DNA from 2 places in the Wukongibacter baidiensis genome. Region 2 is predicted to be linked to the other one. Evidence: predicted binding sites of a transcription regulator. Region 2 holds the regulator's gene; the other holds the start of a gene.
The links. The regulator HrcA, encoded in region 2, represses chaperone genes, less so after heat shock. The targets are predictions, from matches to a motif close to TTAGCACTCNNNNNNNNNGAGTGCTAA.
Positions count from the first base shown of each region.

Region 1: a site for HrcA is predicted at 3,482-3,508, ahead of htpG (molecular chaperone HtpG). Genes of this name have one in related genera too.

Region 1 covers NZ_CP138202.1:1,304,457-1,314,563, forward strand. The annotation lists gene R9X47_RS06165 (peptidylprolyl isomerase) at 1-508, opposite strand, end outside; gene R9X47_RS06170 (bacteriohemerythrin) at 750-1,160, opposite strand; gene htpG (molecular chaperone HtpG) at 1,504-3,384, opposite strand; gene R9X47_RS06180 (GNAT family N-acetyltransferase) at 3,830-4,396, shown strand; gene R9X47_RS06185 (DUF952 domain-containing protein) at 4,473-4,826, opposite strand; gene R9X47_RS06190 (secondary thiamine-phosphate synthase enzyme YjbQ) at 4,862-5,278, opposite strand; gene R9X47_RS06195 (3-oxoacyl-ACP synthase III family protein) at 5,426-6,445, opposite strand; gene R9X47_RS06200 (F390 synthetase-related protein) at 6,449-7,798, opposite strand; gene R9X47_RS06205 (MBL fold metallo-hydrolase) at 7,791-8,585, opposite strand; gene R9X47_RS06210 (NAD-dependent epimerase/dehydratase family protein) at 8,551-9,552, opposite strand; gene R9X47_RS06215 (hypothetical protein) at 9,564-10,107, opposite strand, start outside.
Region 2 covers NZ_CP138202.1:6,352,992-6,363,098, reverse strand. The annotation lists gene mtaB (tRNA (N(6)-L-threonylcarbamoyladenosine(37)-C(2))-methylthiotransferase MtaB) at 1-515, opposite strand, end outside; gene R9X47_RS29195 (16S rRNA (uracil(1498)-N(3))-methyltransferase) at 516-1,274, opposite strand; gene prmA (50S ribosomal protein L11 methyltransferase) at 1,267-2,220, opposite strand; gene dnaJ (molecular chaperone DnaJ) at 2,349-3,497, opposite strand; gene dnaK (molecular chaperone DnaK) at 3,723-5,561, opposite strand; gene grpE (nucleotide exchange factor GrpE) at 5,630-6,202, opposite strand; gene R9X47_RS29170 (TCP-1/cpn60 chaperonin family protein) at 6,231-7,757, opposite strand; gene hrcA (heat-inducible transcriptional repressor HrcA) at 7,777-8,814, opposite strand; gene hemW (radical SAM family heme chaperone HemW) at 8,966-10,099, opposite strand.

The DNA of each region.
Region 1 (10,107 bases), 1.3 Mb from region 2:
CTATTAACTTTCCAAATGCAGCATATTGCCCATCTAAGAATGTTGCATCTCCATCCACTATAAAGAATTGGCAGCTGGCAGAATCAGGCTCAGCTCTACGAGCCATTGAAATTACACCCTTAGTGTGCTTAAGTGTATTTTTAGTAAATCCATTTTCTGCAAACTCTCCTTTAATATTCTTGTCAGATCCACCTGTACCGTCACCCTTAGGATCGCCTCCCTGAATCATAAAGTCTTTTACAATTCTATGAAACTTCAACCCATCATAAAAACCAGATTTAGATAGATTGATAAAGTTTTCTACTGTTTCTGGAGCAAATTCTGGGTACAACTCTAGTACCATTTTTCCACCATCTTGCATTTCTATTTCCACTTTAGGATTTTGTGTAGCGTTATCGCTATCAGCCTTTTCATCTGTTTTTTCACTGCTACATGCCGCCATAATTGTTATCATTAATAACATAGATACAACAAATAGAATAGTTTTCTTTATATATGATCTTGTCATAATCTTTCCTCCTTAGCTTTCTTTATATTATTCTAGGCTCAGCCTCTCTGCCACTATTTCAATACAAGACGTAAAATTAATCTTTTGCGAAAAGTTAGACCTCCTAAAGGTAAGGAGGTCAGGTTTATGTATATATCTATACCCTTATTCAATCATTGCCATACATTTAATGTAGACATAGTCTAGATTCTGAGTTAAAGGAATAAAGTAATTTCTATTCACTTATCAGAAATATACTATTTTATTTCATAGCTTCAATAAGAAATTCACTATATCTAAAATCTGAATTACTGATATGTTTAAATATCCACTTTGCTATAAACATAATTAATTCTTTCATTGCATTTTCTTGATCTTCATCTATATTGTCAAAATCAAGTCCCTCTAGGTAATCAACAAATGTCTTGTGTTCCTTAATTTGCTCATCAAGTTCTGGATATTGGTATTTAGCAAGCAAACTTTCTTCAGAGTCAAAATGATAAATCGTATAATCCTTCAGTTCTTCAATCAATTCAACAATTTCATCATAGGAATCTTGACCATTGTAACTCTCCAATACGATATTAATTCTTTCCCCAATTTCAAACAGTTTCTTATGCTGATCGTCAATTGTTTTAATCCCAACAGAATATTCTTCTTTCCAATTAAACATATAATTACCCCTTTGCTTTAGTATAAAATTAGTTATGTACAATATACGATAAACATCTCACATTTTGGAGATCTAACAACCAGAGCTTGCAATGATAGTAAATCTTCGAAATGTAATAGTTTTTTCGTAACCATATATATCCACTATAATTATACATTTCTTTCTTCTATTTAACAACTCGATTTACTTAGTCTTTAACGGATATAAGTACTCTACTAAGAAAACAATTCATTTAGAAACTTCTATTTTGCAAATTAAAGGGGGGGGTGCCTCAGAATGACGAATTTCCGAAACACCCCCGGTCTGCACTCATAGGATTCCTTTACGAAACAGACCTTTTTAATTATTTCATTATTTTGCAAATATTATTTGTAAACTCTACTGGATCATTAATCGGCAGCCCTTCAATAAGTAATGCCTGATCATATAATAAATTTGTATATAATTTAACCTTCTCTTCATCCTTTTCTGCTGCTTCCTTCAATGCCTTGAAAACATCATGATGTACGTTTATTTCTAAAATTCTATCTGCTTTTATATCTTGATTATTAGGCATAGCATTCAATATTTTTTCCATCTCTATGGAAAGTTCACCATCATTAGCTAGACACACTGGATGATTCTTAAGCCTCTTTGAAGCCCTAACATCTTTAACCTTATCAGATAGAATATTTTTCATTTGCTCAAACAGCTCTTTATTTTCTTTATCATCAGTATTAGCTGAGTTTTCATTTTCTTCAACCTCTATACCTAAATCACCGCTTGATACAGATTTAAATTCCTTCTCTTTATATGTCATTATCATTCTTATAGCAAACTCATCTACGTCATCGGTAAAGTATAGTATTTCATATCCTTTATCTGCTACGAGTTCTGTTTGCGGCATTTTTTCAATTCTTTCGTTTGACTCTCCTGAAGCATAATAGATATACTTCTGATCTTCTGGCATTCTAGAGATGTATTCATCTAAGGTAACCAGTTTCTTTTCCTTCGATGAATAGAACATTAATAGATCCTGTAACATATCTTTATTTCTTCCATAATCACTATAGATACCATATTTCAGTTGTCTACCAAAGGATTTATAAAACTCTTCATACTTTTCTCTTTCATTTTTTAATAGCTTTTCTAACTCACTTTTAATTTTACTTTTGATTTTTTTCGCTATAAGCTTTAGCTGTCTATCATGTTGGAGCATTTCTCTAGATATATTAAGAGATAAATCCTCTGAATCAACTATCCCACTTACAAAGCTAAAATAATCAGGTAATAAATCAGCACACTTATTCATAATTAGAACCCCATTAGAATATAGCTCCAATCCCTTTTCATATTCCTTCGTATAAAAATCATATGGCGTTTTTTCAGGGATAAATAGAATTGCATTGTAGCTTACGGCTCCATCTGCACTGAAATGTATATGCTTTACAGGCTTATCAAAACCATAGTGCTTTTCGGAATAGAAGTTTTCATAATCTTCTTTAGTAAGTTCATTCTTATTCTTTTTCCATATAGGAACCATACTATTTACAGTCTCTTCTTCTATATATTCCTCATATTCATCTTCACTATTTTCTTTAAGTCTGCTGTTAGTTATATCCATTTTTATTGGATATCTAACGAAATCAGAGTATTTCTTTATTATTGATCTTAGTCTATATTCCTCAAGATACTCATCGAACTTCTCGTCTTCTGTATTTTCTCTAATCTTTAATATGATATCTGTTCCCACAGAGTCCTTTTCACAAGGTTCAATTGCATAGCCATCTTCACCCTTTGATTCCCATTTATAGGCTTCCTCACTACCAAAGGCTTTACTTACAACAGTAACAATATCAGATACCATAAATGCAGAGTAGAATCCTACACCAAACTGACCAATTATATCATACCCATCCTTGAGCTCGTTTTCCTTCTTAAATGCTAAAGATCCACTCTTAGCTATAACTCCAAGATTTTCATCAAGCTCTTCCTTAGTCATTCCAATACCAGTATCAGAAATTTTTAATATTCTATTATCCTTATCAATATGTAATTTAATATAGTAGTTATCCTTATCAAAGACTAGTGAATCATCTGTTAAGGCCTTATAATAGATTTTGTCAATCGCATCACTAGCATTAGAAATGATTTCTCTTAAGAAAATCTCCCTATGGGTATAAATCGAGTTAATCATTAGATCCATTAGTCTCTTGGATTCCGCTTTAAATTGTTTTTTCGCCAAGTAAATCTCTCCTTTCATGCTAAAACTACGAGCACAACGAAGTGCTAGCGCAGTAAAAATATACTTAAATAATTAGCGTTTTTATTATTTCACTTTATTAGCACTCTCTTTAGGAGAGTGCTAATTTTAATTTAAAAATACACTTTTTTTGATAGTTTGTCAATACCCTTTTCCTGTTTTATACATTTTTCAATATCTCTAAAATATTTTTTCTAGCAATATCTGTATCATTCTTTCAATCCATATAGACTTTTTTAATCCAATTAACTCTTCTATTTATCTCCCATAGAAAGTAAATTTTTCGTGCTTCAAAACAATATTATTTTTCCCATATTATGGTCTACAAGATTTATTATAGAATAAATGGTTCTTTTTAGCTACTATTAATTATATTCTATGTTATCATATATATATATTTAATAGTAACGGATAAAGGAGGATGAATGTGAATCCATTGAGCTTTAACCCCTTTCCTATTTTAACTACCCATCGACTGACCCTTAGACAGCTTAGGTCCAACGATGACGAGCTAATATTTAACTATCAAAATGATAAAAGTAACTTTGAACATGTCGATATGCCTATCTATAAACATATTACTGAGGCGCAAAAATATATAGTCAGAATGAATAAAGGAGTCGCTGAAAATAAATGGATTATCTGGGCTATAGCCGATAAAGAAACCGATAATATCTTAGGTACAATCTCAATCTGGAACATTTCAATAGTAGACGAGAGAGGTGAATTAGGTTATGGCTTGTTTCCAGGCAGTACTGGTAAAGGTCTTATGACTGAAGCCCTTAGAAAAGTCGTCAATTATGGGTTTGATACCATGGGCCTTAAAAGAATTGAAGCTTATACCAATGAAACAAATATTAAATCCAGATCACTTTTAGAAAGAAATGGTTTTAGTTTTGATTCTTTCTTTCCAGAAAAGCGTGACACAGATGATGTACCTATCCAGATGGTGATTTATAGTAAGGATAATGCTAATGGATCTGATGACAAGTAGGAAACTAATAGTAGAAGGGGATGTCTCATAAGATTCCTTTATGAGACATCCCCCTCAAAAACTTGTATTCTTAAGTTTACTCCTTGATTAACTTTTTCAGTTCTCCATTTTCATAAAATTTTCCATCATCAGAAGGATAAATTTCAATAGTTTTTTCTATTGCATCTACATTAACACTTCCATATATATGGGGAAATTCTTCTCCTCTGCCCTTCAAATCCTCTATCACTAGGTTCGACTTCAGTAACCCAGGATTAATACATAATAGAATTACCTTTTCTTCGCTTTTATAATGTTTATTTAGGACCCATAGGGTCTGATTTGGAAAGCTGCAATGAATAAATCTCTCTTCATCAAAGTTCTCACTAATAAATTCCTTTTGTTTCTTAATTTTCTCCCATTCTTCAACTGTAGCAGTATAAATAATCATGCTTAATCTCCTTTTAATCTAGTCTAGATAAATCCTTATTCACCAATAATCTTTACCAAAATTCTTTTTGCTCTTTTTCCATCGAACTCTCCATAGAATATTTGCTCCCAAGGTCCAAAATCCAGCTGCCCTTCCGTTATAGCTACAACTACTTCTCTTCCCATAATTGTCCTTTTTAGGTGGGCATCTGCATTATCTTCAAACCCATTATGATCATACTGATCATAGGGTTTTTCTGGCGCTAATTTTTCTAAAAAACGTTCAAAGTCTCTATGTAATCCCGATTCATCATCATTGATAAATACGCTGGATGTGATATGCATAGCATTGCAAAGTAAAAGCCCCTCTTTAATGCCGCTTTCCATTAAACATTCTTCTATATTAGGAGTAATGTTAATAAAAGCTCTTCTAGTTTTTGTATCAAACCACAATTCTTTTCTATAGGATTTCAAATTTTCCCCTCCTTCAATGGTTATTATATCTTTTCAAAAGGTTAATTCTTTTCATCACACCTTTTCATCACACCTTTTTATCTACATTATACCCTAGTATTTTGATAAAAAGAACAAAGTACTTTATACAGTTTCTCAAGGCTGGCTTTATCTATATCTTATACTTTTTTTGTAAAGTAATATATGGCCCGAAGTCCCAGCACTTGTTCCGATAAGGAGTACTGTATCTTTCCCTTTTAAATAATTACTTTCATAGGCATGGTTTAGGGTGAATGGGATTGAGGCAGCTACCATATTACCGTAGTCTTCAAAAATATCACAGAACTGATCTTTCTTTATTCCTAGATTCCTCATAAATAGTTTAAGGGCTTTACTTGCTTGATGCGGTATTACATAGTCAATATCGTTAATATCAAGCTTTTCAAGCTCAAGTATTTCCTTAATCATCGGTACAAATTCTTTCTTTATTAATTTTATTAGCTTATTACCTTCCATTTGAAATCTGTATTTCTCATGATTCGTTCCATCAAACTTACTTGGGAGATACTTGGTTAACCCACCCTCTATCTTTGTTAAATCGTACGTACCAGGCCATGTTCTTGCATAATGAAAACCAATGCAGTATTCTTCTGATTTAGTGACCACTATTGCAGCAGCTCCATCACTAAACATAGAAAATGAATGCATGTTATCAGTGGATAGACCAAGTGATGCTAATTCACTTGATACAATGAGTACATTTTCATATTTACCAAAGTTAATAGACATTGCCGCATCGTCAAAAGCATCTAAAAAGCTAGTACAGCTTGTGTTTATATCCTTCGTTGATACGGCCCTTTTCAGCTTATATTTTTTACTTAATTCTTCTAAGATTTTTGCTGAAGTTGTAGGCAGTGGTTGATACCCTACTGCCGATGCTACTACTATGCAATCTATATCTTCAATACTCAGCTTACTAGTTTTCCGGAATGCATCTTCAATTGCTTCAATAGCTAGAGTAATTTGATCTTCACCCTCACTTATTCTATATCTAGTGTATATATTTCTATTTGATTGAAGTTTTTCAGCTACTATTTTCTCACTACTTGAGTCAAAATATATTATATTTTTGCCAACTGCTGAACCTGTACATACTATTTCTACATTTCTTTCTTTTTGTATTTTCATAAACTAGTCCCCTATCTTTCCCTCAACTCTCTTTAATTTTCTGCTGTTATCAAATGAATACTTTTCAAAATTGATAGTTGGCATAATGAAATTCAAGTCTTTCGAAAGCTTTTCAAACTCTTTAACAATTTTGGCTTTACAATTATCTTCCATCATATCTATATATACTGTTATTTCTTCCTTTTTTTCCTGCACTACTCTATAATTCCTTACTTCGTTTACATGAAAAAAGCATCTTCTAATAAAATCTGAGAATACTGTTACTTCATCAGAGTTGTCCTTAGAATTGCAAATAAAGACATCGTCTTCACGTCCTTCTATCTTCTCAAGAATCATGAAGCTGCTTCCACATTTACACTTTCTCTTGCTTTCGATAAGAATGTCATTTAACCTATATCTCACTATTGGCTGAGATCTTCTTACGTAATCAGTAATTATAGGAACAAATCTGTTCCCTTCGATTATTTCTTTCTCAATATAAACTAGCTCCTCATTAACATGTAAATTCCCAAATTCACATGTCATTGCTAGTAATCCTTCTGTACATTGATATATCTGATGTATAATCTCTTTATTAAATGCCTTCTTGATATACTTCTCATCTTTTTCTTCTAGAACCTCCGCAACTGATATTATTTTTGCTGGATTAATATTCAATCGTTTATCACCCACTGCATCGGCAAGTTGAATAAGCACAGAAGGCGGGGCAACTAAAATTGTAGGTTTATATTTGTCTAGAGTTTCAATATTTTCACTCATATTGCTATATATATCAAAGTACTTGAACTTTATTAAATTACTATTTATGGTTTCGTAAAGGTTGCTATTTGCTCTTAGGAAGAAAGCAATTTTACTATTAAAGATCCTTCCCTTTGGTAGTCCCTTTGCTAAAATAAATCCTGCCCACATTGCCCTTTCTTTTTTTGATGCAATAAACAAGCCTCTGTTCCCAGATGTACCCGATGACATACCCACAGTAATAGAGTTTATTTTGTCTCTAAAATCTCTACTGCGCTCGCCATTTAATGCTATGGAAAAGGCTTCTTCCTTTTTTATTCCTACTGTGCTTAGTCTATCAAAGTTATCCATCATTTTTTCTTTGTTCATGATCACAAAGTTTTCAAGCCCATCTACAATAGGCTTTTCTTTTAAATTTAAAGGTTTAGAATCTCCACTTTTATTTGGTAAAGAGACTAGGCCATCTTTTTTGTAAAATTCTGAGTTTCTCTTTAAAAAGTCAATATGTTTCTTTATACCTCTTTTTTGATAATCCTCAATCTTTTTTCTAGTTCTAAACTTATATACAAAGCGAGTTCTAATGAAGTAAAAGGCGATAATTAATTTTTCAATCATTTATACCACCTCCATGACTTGAAATGATTTTTACATTCTTTTCTCTTTTAAATCTCTTGATTTTGTCTATTGTCTTTATAAACTCATTGGCATCTTCTTGGATTAACCTTCCTTTAAAAGTAAGCTTTTTATCTACCAACGTCTCTTTCCAAAAAGCATCGGAAACAAAGAAGGTTTCATATTCTGACAAATAAAGACCCAGTTGTCCATTTGAATGTCCATCTAGTTTTACCAACAAAATACTATTGTCCCCAAACAAATCATAGACCTCTGTGAAGTATTCATTTAACCAACAATCACTCTTATCTCTTATAACATGTTTATTCTCTTCGAAGGCCTCTGGAATAAGCTTGTCAAATATTATATTTCTTAACCTGTTATTCTTGTACTTTTCATTTATTTCTTTACTTATAATAAATCTTGAGTTTTTAAAAAAATGAAGACCTCCTATATGATCAGGATGCAGGTGAGAGATAACCACATTTTTAACTTCATCTAAGGCTACACCATCTCTAATAAGGTGAGCTTTTATTTCATCTTCAATCTCACAGAAGGTGGGATTAAAAAATCTATATAAATACATTTTGAGATCCTTTTCAAAAACTCTCCTTGAATAGCCTGTGTCAAATAGGACATAACCTTCTTCTCTATGTTTTATAATCACTGAAGTTGCATTAAATTTCTCTTTTTTGGACACCACACCTTTGTAAGCCTTTGATAAGTCATTTACACAGTATCCGCAATTATATATTTTAAACATCTCTACTTTTTTGTCTGTCATTAACATATTTTATGATTCCTTCTTCCATACTCATAATTGGCTTATATCCTAATTCAGTACTTGCCTTTTCAATGTTCATGGTTTGGCTCTTGCCAAGTATGCAAGCGCTATATTTTGTAACAAATGGCTCCTTATATATTCTAAATAATTTATAAAAAAGTTCTAAAATCGACGCAATAAAGTATAGCTTATAAAAGCTTAGGTTAATATAATTTGGAGTCTCTCCCATCTTTTCGAAAAAACTATCTATTATGTTTTTAAATCTATCTGGCTCTCCATTGGTTATATTAAATACTTCGTTATTTATATCATCCTTTTCAATACACAACCTTATTGCATAGGCCACATTTTCAACACATGTAATATCGATATAGTTTTTTCCACCATCAACAAGTGGAATTCCCCTTTCGTAATTAGCCTTTAAAAGTCTCGGTATTACACTAGTGTCACCTATTCCAAATAGTCCCCTTGGTCTAATTATTACGTTATATAAACCTTTTTTAGCAAAATGACCTATAACCTCTTCTGATAAAATTTTTGTCCTTATATAATAATTAGCTTTGTTATCTTTTCTGTAGTCCGTCTCCAATATATTGAATCTATCAAACTTTTCAGTATAAATGCTGGGTGATGAAATATAAATTAATCTCTGGACTTTGTACTTCAAGCTCAAAGCAGCTACATTCTCAGTTCCTAACACATTTGCTTTATAAAACTCCTTCCATCTTCCCCAGACTGTTGACATAGCACCTGCATGTACAACATAATCAAACTTATATTTCTTGAAAACAGATTCCAAATCTTCTAAGTTAGTAAAATCACATCTAATAAATTTAACTTTTGCCGAATTTAATATATCTCCTTCTTCTCTATTTCTCCCAATAGTTACAACGCTATATCCATTACCTACTAACTCTTCGATGACATATTTACCTAAAAAACCAGTACCTCCAGTTACTAAAACCCTTTCCATATTGACTCCTTCTAAAAGTTTTTATTTTTAAATATGGGTAGTATAAACCTATTTAGTAGTTTACTTAAAAACAGATATGGCAATCTTCTATATAGTGGAAGGTGTTTGATATACACATAGCTATACTCTATATACTTCTCTGCTCCACGATTTATTTTAAAATCTCCGACACCGCTACTCTCGTGAAAAGCAAAATTGTACTTAATTGATTCCTCGTACAGTAAATAGCTTAAAACCCTATATAAACCAACTTCTTTAGCTAATGAAGTATCGTAACCAAAGAGAGGTGTCGTCATGACTCCGTTTTTATTAAAATATCCATAAAAGGCTTTAATCTCATCCTTATACATGATTAACTTAAGGTTATAGAACTTATCTCTAGCAGCTAATTTGAAATAATCCATACTATACATCGGGTTTAGTTTCGAGTACTTATCTAAATATAACGAGTTATAAAGTTCTACAAATCTAGAGGCAAACTTTTCTGAGTTGGCATCCACTATTTTAAGATCATTTTTACTAATCATCTTAGAATCACGCCGTAGATGTTCTCGC
Region 2 (10,107 bases):
TTTCTACTTCTTATCGGTCCTCTAGCATATGGTATTATACAATATGAGCAGTATTGATTACAGCCCTCTTGAATCTTTAAAAATGCTCTGGTTTTTCCCATAACCTTTTCTATAGACAGTTCTTCAAATTCTTTAACTTCCATAATATTATCTACATAATTAATTTTCTCATTCATCTTAATTGATTCAACTAACTCAGCAATCTTATTACGCTCGTTAGTCCCAAGTACTAGGTTTACACCTTCAATATTCATAACCTCTTCAGAAGCCGTTTGAGCATAGCACCCGACAACTACTATTATTGAGTCAGGGTTCTTTTTCTTTGACCTTCTAATAAATTGTCTTGATTTTCTATCTCCTAAGTTTGTTACCGTACAAGTATTAATAACATATACATCTGCTACTTCATCGTTTTCGACTACTTCATAGTCTTTTTTCTCAAAAATCTCTATCATAGCCTCAGTATCATATTGATTGACCTTGCACCCTAAAGTATAAAAAGCTACTTTTTTCACTTAATTACCTCCTAGGTCTCCTAATTCGTACATAATTATACTGGCAGTAACCAACCCTGCTGTTTCGGTTCTAAGTATTCTTGGTCCTAAACTAACTGGAATAGATCCCCACTCTTTAGCCATTAAAACCTCTTCACTTGCAAAGCCACCTTCTGGCCCAATAATTATACCTATTTTTTTTACGTTTTCTCTACTAGTGATAGCTTTTCTTATACCACTAATCTTTTCTTCTTCATATGGCATAACCACCATGTCAAGACCACTCAAAATATCTCTCAGATTTGAAATATCAACGACATTTCCGATTCGAGGTATTATACCCCTTTTACATTGTTTTGCGGCCTCATTGGCTATTTTTTGCCATCTTTCTATCTTCTTATCTTCAGACTTTCTATCCTTAATCTTAACAACACAGCGCTCGGAAGTAAAGGGTACTATCTTACTAACCCCTACTTCAACACCCTTTTGAATAATCAGGTCCATTTTACTTCCTTTAGGAATTCCCTGAAACAAGGTTATTTCTACCGGTGCCTCAGTTCTAGATAGATTTTTTTCTAATATCTCACATACAACTTCATTTTTATTCAAACTTGAGATAGCTGCTTTATAGTCAACCTTGGCCTTATTGCATATCTCTATCTCATCACCTACACTAAGTCTAAGCACCTTAGTAATGTGCTTTATATCTTCTATCTCATCTATTACTATCTTTTGCTCATCTTCTAAAATATTTTCACTGTTTACGAAAAATCTATTCATTCTTATCCCCTGCTTTTTTAGACACTATAGCCGCCCACTCACCAAGTCTTTCAATTGTCATTACCTTCAATCCGTTTTTATCTAACTCTTCAGCTACTTCATCAACTTTATCTAATATTATACCCGAAGCGATAAATTTTGCTTCTGGCTTCATAAATTTACCGATATCCTTCGATAGAAGCTTTATTATCTCCGCAATAATATTAGCAACTACAATATCAGCCTTTCCATCGATAACATCCATTAAATTTCCATGCTTAACTTCAACAATATCATCTACAGAATTTAATTCCACATTCGACTTAGAAACCTTATAGGCCACTTCATCAATGTCTACCGCAGTTACTTCCTTTGCTCCGAGCTTAGCAGCTACTATAGAGAGAATTCCACTACCACACCCGATATCATAAACGGTACTCTCATCCTTTACATAGATCTCTAATAATCTAGTACACATCGTTGTAGTTTCATGAGTGCCTGTCCCAAAGGCCATGCCAGGGTCTAGTTCAACTATTTCTTCACCTTCATTAGCTGTATATTCTTCCCATGTTGGCTTTACAACAATCCTCTGACCGATTTTCTTAGGCTTATAGTATTTTTTCCAAGAATTTGCCCAATCCTCTTCATAAACCTCTGCAACTGTTATTTCGTCTACTTCCTTTTCTTCACCATCAATATCAAGATTATGTACTTTTTCTTTAATAAATTCTACGTTTCCTTCAAAGTTTTCACTTTCTGGAAGATACCCCTTTACAACAGCACATTCTTGATCAATGTTCAACGAATTTATATCAAAATAGTCCCAACTAGTTTCTTCTTTCATGTTTTTCATTATATCCTTTGGATCTTCAATAGCTACTCCACCGACACCTACATCATAAAGAATATCGCATATAGCATCTACTTTTTCACTTGATGTTTTAATCTTAACTTCATACCATTTCATTTTTTACCCTCCATAGCAAGCTTTTTCAAAGTTTATTATACCCGAAGGATTGACGTATTACAAAGATATTTGACAAAAAGTTGGTTTAAATTAGTAAATCACCTAGAAAACTAGGTGATTCATAATAATTATATTCCAAAAACATCTTTTACTTTATCAAAGAAAGATTTTCTTTGTTCATGAACATCTTCTCCCATTACTTCAGCAAACTTCCTTAGTATATCTTTTTGTTCATCATTTAACCTCTTAGGAGTCTCAACTACTACCTTAACATATTGATCTCCTCTTCCGTTTCCATTTAGAACATGAACGCCCTTACCCTTTAATCTAAATACTGTACCACTTTGTGTTCCCTCTGCAATGTTATATTTTACTCTTCCATCCAGAGTTGGAACTACTATTTCATCTCCCAGTGCAGCTTGAACAAAGGTAATAGGCATTTCACATATTATGTCATAGCCATCTCTTTTGAAAATCTTATGTGAAAGCATTCTAACTACAATATATAGGTCTCCAGGAGGACCTCCTTTGATTCCAGGCTCCCCTTCACCTCTAAGGGTTATAACTGAATTGCTATCTACACCAGCTGGGATTTTTACGTTTATTTTTTTGTTTTTCCTAATCTTGCCTTGGCCATTACATTCCTCACATGGAGATTCTATTATTACACCCTCACCATGGCACGTATCACAGGTTCTAACATTTACAAAGGAGCCTAGAGGTGTTCTTTGAGTATATCTTACTTCTCCAGTACCATTACACTTATGGCAGGTCCTTTTTCCTGCTCCAGCCTTAGCACCTGTTCCATTACATTTTTCACATTCTTCATGTCTAGAGATTTCGATCTCTTTTTCAGCTCCAAAGGCAGCTTCTTCAAAGGTAAGAGTAACTTGAACCTTTATATCAGGACCTTTTTGTGGTCGGTTTCTCCTTCTACCGGATGAGAATCCACCGCCACCACCACCAAACATGTCAAAAATATCACCAAATATATCTTCAAACCCGCCGAAACCTGAGAAGCCTCCGCCTCCAAAACCACCTTGGCCATTTCCGTTTACTCCTGCATGGCCAAACTGATCGTACATATTTCTCTTTTCTTTGTTACTTAAAACTTCATAGGCCTCATTCAGTTCTTTGAATTTTTGCTCAGCTTCTTCGTTATCTGGGTTTCTATCAGGATGATACTTCATTGCAAGCTTTCTAAAAGCCTTTTTAATGGCTGCATCATCGGAGCCTTTATCTACACCTAATATTTCATAATAATCTCTCTTACTCACTTCTTTACCGCCTTTCTTTTATGGTTGTGAGTATTTATAGAGTTTCAAGCAACAGTCTCCAAGTTTCAAGAAACACTCTTAAAAAGTAAATAAACTCTTGAATTTTTTTCACTGTACTTTTATTTCTATATCACTAAAGCTATTATATATTAAAGCAGTCTATTATTACAACCATAAGGCACCCTTTTGGGTGCCTCAGATTTCAAGTTGCTAAGTGCCTAAATCTTATTTATCGTCATCTACAACTTCATAATCCGCATCAACAACATCATCATTAGCTTGTTCTGTCTGCTCTCCTGGGTTTGCTCCCTCTGCTTCACCTTGAGGACCTGCTGCTTGATACATTTTTTGAGCTAAAGCATGGAAAGCATTTGTAAGCTCTTCAGCTGCTTTATTGATTTCTTCAGTATTATCTGACTCTAAAGCTTTCTTTAAAGCTTCATGCTTTTCTTCGATTTGTGCCTTTTCTTCTGGAGAAGCCTTGTCACCATGTTCTTTTAGAGCTTTCTCAGTTTCATATAATAATGAATCAGCTTTATTTTTAGCTTCAATAGATTCTTTCTTCTTCTTATCTTCTTCAGCAAACTTTTCAGCTTCCTTAACCTTCTTTTCTATTTCGTCGTCAGAAAGGTTAGTAGATGCAGTAATTGTAATATTTTGCTCCGTTCCAGTTCCAAGATCCTTAGCAGATACGTGAGCAATACCGTTTGCATCTATATCAAATGTAACTTCAACTTGAGGAATTCCTCTTGGAGCCGGTGGAATACCTGTAAGCTGGAATCTACCAAGAGTTGTATTGTCGCCAGCCATTTGTCTCTCACCTTGAAGAACGTGGATATCAACAGCTGTTTGGTTATCTGCTGCAGTAGAGAATATCTGACTCTTCTTAGAAGGTATAGTTGTATTTCTTTCAATAAGTTTAGTAAATACTCCACCTAAAGTTTCAATACCTAATGATAATGGAGTAACATCTAGTAATAATAAATCTTTTACTTCACCAGTTAATACACCAGCTTGAATAGCTGCTCCAACCGCAACACATTCATCAGGGTTTACTCCCTTATATGGATCCTTATTAATAATGTTCTTAATCGCTTTTTGTACTGCAGGGATTCTTGTAGAACCACCAACTAATATAACTCTATCAACCCCTGAAGATGACAGTCCTGCATCATTTAATGCCTTTCTAGTTGGCTCTAAAGTTGCTTCCACAAGAGATGATGCTAATTGCTCAAATTTAGCTCTTGTTAGGTCAATATTTAGATGAAGTGGTCCTGCTGCTGAAGCAGTAATAAAAGGTAGATTAACATTCGTTGTTTGAACTGATGATAATTCCTTTTTAGCTTTTTCAGCTGCGTCCTTTAATCTTTGTAGAGACATATTGTCATTACGTAAGTCTACTCCGTGTTCCTTTTTAAACTCTTCAGCTAGGAAGTTAATTACTACTTCATCAAAGTCATCTCCACCTAGGTGATTGTTACCATTTGTAGCTAGAACCTCAAATACTCCATCTCCTAGCTCTAGTATCGATACGTCAAATGTTCCTCCACCTAAGTCAAATACTAGTATTTTTTGACTCTCTGTTTCTTTATCTATACCGTATGCTAAAGAAGCTGCCGTAGGCTCGTTGATGATTCTTCTAACGTTTAAGCCTGCTATTTTACCTGCATCCTTAGTAGCCTGTCTTTGACTATCAGTAAAATATGCTGGAACTGTAATAACAGCATCTGTAACAGTTTCTCCAAGATAACTCTCTGCATCAGTCTTTAATTTCATAAGTATCATAGCGGAAATATCTTGAGGCGAATAATCTTTATCGTCAATTTTCACGCTATAGTCTGTTCCCATATGTCTTTTAATTGAAGCGATTGTTCTATCTGGATTTGTTATCGCTTGTCTTTTAGCAGTTTCACCAACTAATCTTTCTCCATTCTTTGCAAACGCTACAATCGAAGGTGTAGTCCTATTTCCTTCAGCATTAGGAATTACTACTGGCTCTCCTCCTTCTAAAACTGAAACGCATGAGTTTGTAGTACCTAAATCAATTCCTATAACCTTTCCCATGTTATTTCCTCCTTACAAAAAAGTATAATATAATTTTTTAAATTTTATTTTTAAATTATTTATTTAAATTATTTTGCTACCTTTACCATACTAGGTCTTATAACCTTTGAATTTAGTGTATATCCCTTTTGGAATACCTCTGTAATAGTATTTGCTTCAACATCTTCACATTCATCTTGCATTACAGCGTGATGAAGATTTGGATCAAATTCCTTTTCTATGGCTTCTATTTCTTCAACTCCATGTTTACCAAGAACATCAACAAGCTGTTTGAAAATAAGTTGGATTCCATCTAAAAGACCTTCAGATTCTTCATTATTGCTTCCAGCTGACTGTATAGCCCTTTCAAAATTATCAATTACAGGTAAAATATCATTTACTATTTTTTCACTTCCAAACTTAAATATTTCACCCTTTTCCTTTTCAATTCTTCTTTTGTAATTTTGAAAATCTGCTGATAATCTTGTGAATCTAGTTTTGTAATCTTCAAGTTCTTTGTTTAGAACTCCAGAATCCTTTGATTCATTTTCTACTTTTGCTTGATCTTCCATTTCATCTTTAGTTGCCTCAAGGTTACTATCAATCTCTTCCTTCATTTCATCTTGAGTATTTAAATCCTTTTCATTAACTGTATTCTCCATAATACCACCCACCTGATCTAAATCATAATTATTTTTTTCCTCTTAAAATTAAATTTATTCTAAGTATAGCTTTAGATATTTCCTCAGCTTTCTTTAACGCACTTATTTTAACATAAGCTGGGTCAAAAATCTCCTCTAATTCCATATCTTTTATATTTCCACTGTTAAAATCTATTGAAAGAAACTTCTTTTCCTCTAGTCTCCCAGCGGCTATTACTTTTTCTAAAACTTCTAGAGAATTGAACCCGCTATTTTCAACCATCTGTAAGAAAGGTCGTTTAAGTGCCTCAATAACACAGTCAAAGCCGTACTTCTCCATTCCAACAACTTCTTCTCGATATTTTTCCAATAGGGTTGAAATATATATATCTAGAGCTCCACCACCTGCAACGACTCCATCTTTAATTGCAAATTGAAGAGAAGACGCGGCATCCTTAGCTATTCTTTCCCTTTCCCTAGTTATTTCACCCGTAGAAGAAGAAATCATTACGGTTGCATAGGGCTCACCATGACCATCCCTAATTGATAGTTGCTCCTTTTCAGCATCATACTCTACCTTATCAGCCATACCACAGTACTTATCTAAGTCTAACGCATTCTTATGTAATGCAGATTTTTTCAACATTTTACATCCACAATGTCTAGATACCTTTTCTAGCTGGCTATTTAAGACTTGATTTGCAACACAAACATTTCCATCTGAAAGTATTTGCATCGCCGCCTGATTGATATTCCTATCACACAATAGAAAATCAACCTTCATAAGAGCAATCTTTTCAGCCCATGATTTTATAATTTCTACCTTTTCAAGATAACTATTAAGTCCAGCCTCAGTTTTTAAGAGTTCATTTATGTTTTCATCTACATCGAGGGAGTCATCAAGTACCATGATTTTAGCATTATTTATTGCATTATTCTCATAAAAGTGTAGCGGTTTCTTATCTACTACCACACCGCTGAACACATTACTCTTAGTCCCTTCCATAGACTCAACACAATCACTCAACCTAAAATTATCACTTTCAATCATTTTGTTGCCAACTAGCTTCGCAGCCTTACAAATCAAGTTCGAAATTTCTTCATCTTCTCTAGCTGAAATATATGCCACCCTTGACATCAGATGATAATTGTCTTCTGTTATGCTTACTTTTTCAGCCTCTATGATTTCTAGAGCCTTGGAGATTCCTATTTTAATTCCTTCTATAATCTTATGTACAGGCACACCTAACTCAGCCATTTTCTGGGCCGAGTCTAAAAGTGCACCAGTTAAAATAGTTAACGTAGTAGTCCCATCTCCAACTTCCTTTTCTTGACTCATAACAGCATTTATCAATAATCTAGCAGCAGGATGAGATGTGTTTATTTCGCTTAGTATTGTTACACCATCATTTGTAATAATAGCATTGCCATAGTCATCTACTATCATGCAGTCCATTCCTTGTGGTCCAAGTGTCCCCTTAACTGCAGAAACAGTAGAATTTACTGCATTAATATTATTGTTTAAAGCTGATAACCTAGGCTCGCTATTTTCAAAATCATTTGAATTGCTTCTCATATTTTATCCTTTCACTATATCAAAAGATTTCAGGCAAAATGTCCTTTATATTATCTGTTAACGTTTTATTCAGATAATTAATAACGCCTACAACTTTTGAATAGTCCATCCTAGTTGGTCCAATTACCCCAAGTTTACCAATTACTCTTCCATTCAATCTATAGGTTGCAGTTATAATACTACAATCCTTGATTTCATCAATCTCATTTTCACATCCTATTTTTATACAGATGTCATCATCTGTACCACTTCTCAAAAGATCATACATTAATTCTTTCTTTTCAATAATTGAAATAAACTTCTTCGCCTTATTTATATCTGTATACTCTGGCAAATTGAATATGTTTGTTATTCCATCTAAATAAATCTTAGTATCATCTATGTCACTGAAAGAATTATTGAGCTTTGGAATTATTGCATCAATTGTAGAACTATACTGAATTAGCTCATTTTTAATTCTATTTATTAGATCTTCATCTAAATGATCTATTGTATGTCCTCTTAAATTCTCCTGCAATAAATTCGAAACCTCATCTAGAGCAGCTTGAGAAATATTTTGCATTCTCAATATAATATTCTTAATAACCCCAGAATTTGACACTAAAATTAAAAGAACCTTATCATTGTCAACCTGAACCAGTTTTATATTTTTTAGTTTACTTTTCCTAAACTGAGGTGACAAGCCAACACAGGTTAGGTTCGTTAACTGAGATAGTATACCAGATGTGTTTTTTATTACATCATCTATTTCTACTATCTTTTCTAATAACAATTCACTTACTATTTTCTTGTGCTTCTTCTCAACCTCATACTTTCTCATCAAACTATCTACATAAAGTCTGTAAGCTAAGTCCGATGGTATTCTACCTGCTGAGGTGTGGGGCTGAACCAAATATCCTAATTCTTCAAGATCTGACATTTCATTCCTGATAGTGGCAGAACTAATTCCCAAATCATATTTTTTGGCAATAGTTCTTGAACCAACTGGCTGAGCAGTGCCAATAAAATCATTGATTATTGCCTGTAATATTCTTAGTTTTCTATCAACTAAAGTCATACTACCACTCTCCATTGTTAGCACTCTCTTAAAGCGAGTGCTAAACATTCTTGATTTTAAATTAACACTTAATTTGAATTTTGTCAATAATCTTTTTAATTTTTTTAGTCTATATTAATATTTGTATTTAATACAGACCTACTTAATAGGCCTACAGAAACTCGATAAAGACCTGATTTGAAACATCCATGCCATATCTTGTTAATCTAATATGATTCTTATCTTCATACAAAAGACCTAGCTCTACTAAACTCTTTATCTTCTCACCATACATGTCATAAATAGAAATCTTAAATCTATTTTCAAACATCTCTAAATCTAATCCCTTGTTTAATCTGAGACCCAAAAATATCGTTTCTACTATCTCGTCCTTTTCGTCTTTGTGCTCTTCACTTATCACAGCGGTCTTTTTTTCATTCATAAGCCTTATATATTCATTAATATCCCCTGTATTAGCATACCTACAGGAATCCATATAGGAATGGGCCGATACTCCTAATCCTAGGTACTCTTTATTGTTCCAATATATTAAATTATGCTTACACTCATATTCCTTTTTGGAGAAATTTGATATCTCATACTGAATTATCCCATGCTGCTCAAGTAACTTAATTGCTAGATCATACATCTTCCTATCCTCTTCGTCCCCGGGCAGATTTAACTTGTTTTCATCAAATAACCTTTTGAAGGCTGTCCCCTCTTCAATCTTTAATGAGTAGGCCGATATATGCTCTGGATTCAATTTTATTACTTCCCTAAGGGTATGTTCCCAATCCTTTAGATCCTGATTCGGCAACCCGTATATCAAGTCAATATTAATGTTTTTGCATCCTGCTTCTCTGGCAGCATCATAATTATGAATGAAATCTTCTTTAGTGTGTATTCTTCCAATTTCCTTTAATACATCATTATTAAAGCTTTGAAGGCCCATACTTAATCGATTGATTCCTATATCATTATATTTTTTAAGTTTATCTTTTGTTAAAGTTCCTGGATTAGATTCTATACTAAACTCTACATTTTTTGAAATATTAAAGTTTCTAAAAAGTTCTTTTACAATCTTATCCATCTTTTCTGTTTCTAATATCGAAGGGGTACCTCCACCAATGAATATCGTTTCTACTCTGTAATCCGATAGTCTATCACTATACATATTTATTTCCTTTTTAAGAGCCTCAACATATGAGTCAATAGTCTCATTATTTTGCCTGTCGGAAACAAAGTCGCAGTACTTACACTTTTGAATACAGAATGGTATATGCAGATATAATCCTATTTCCTTCATAATAACAC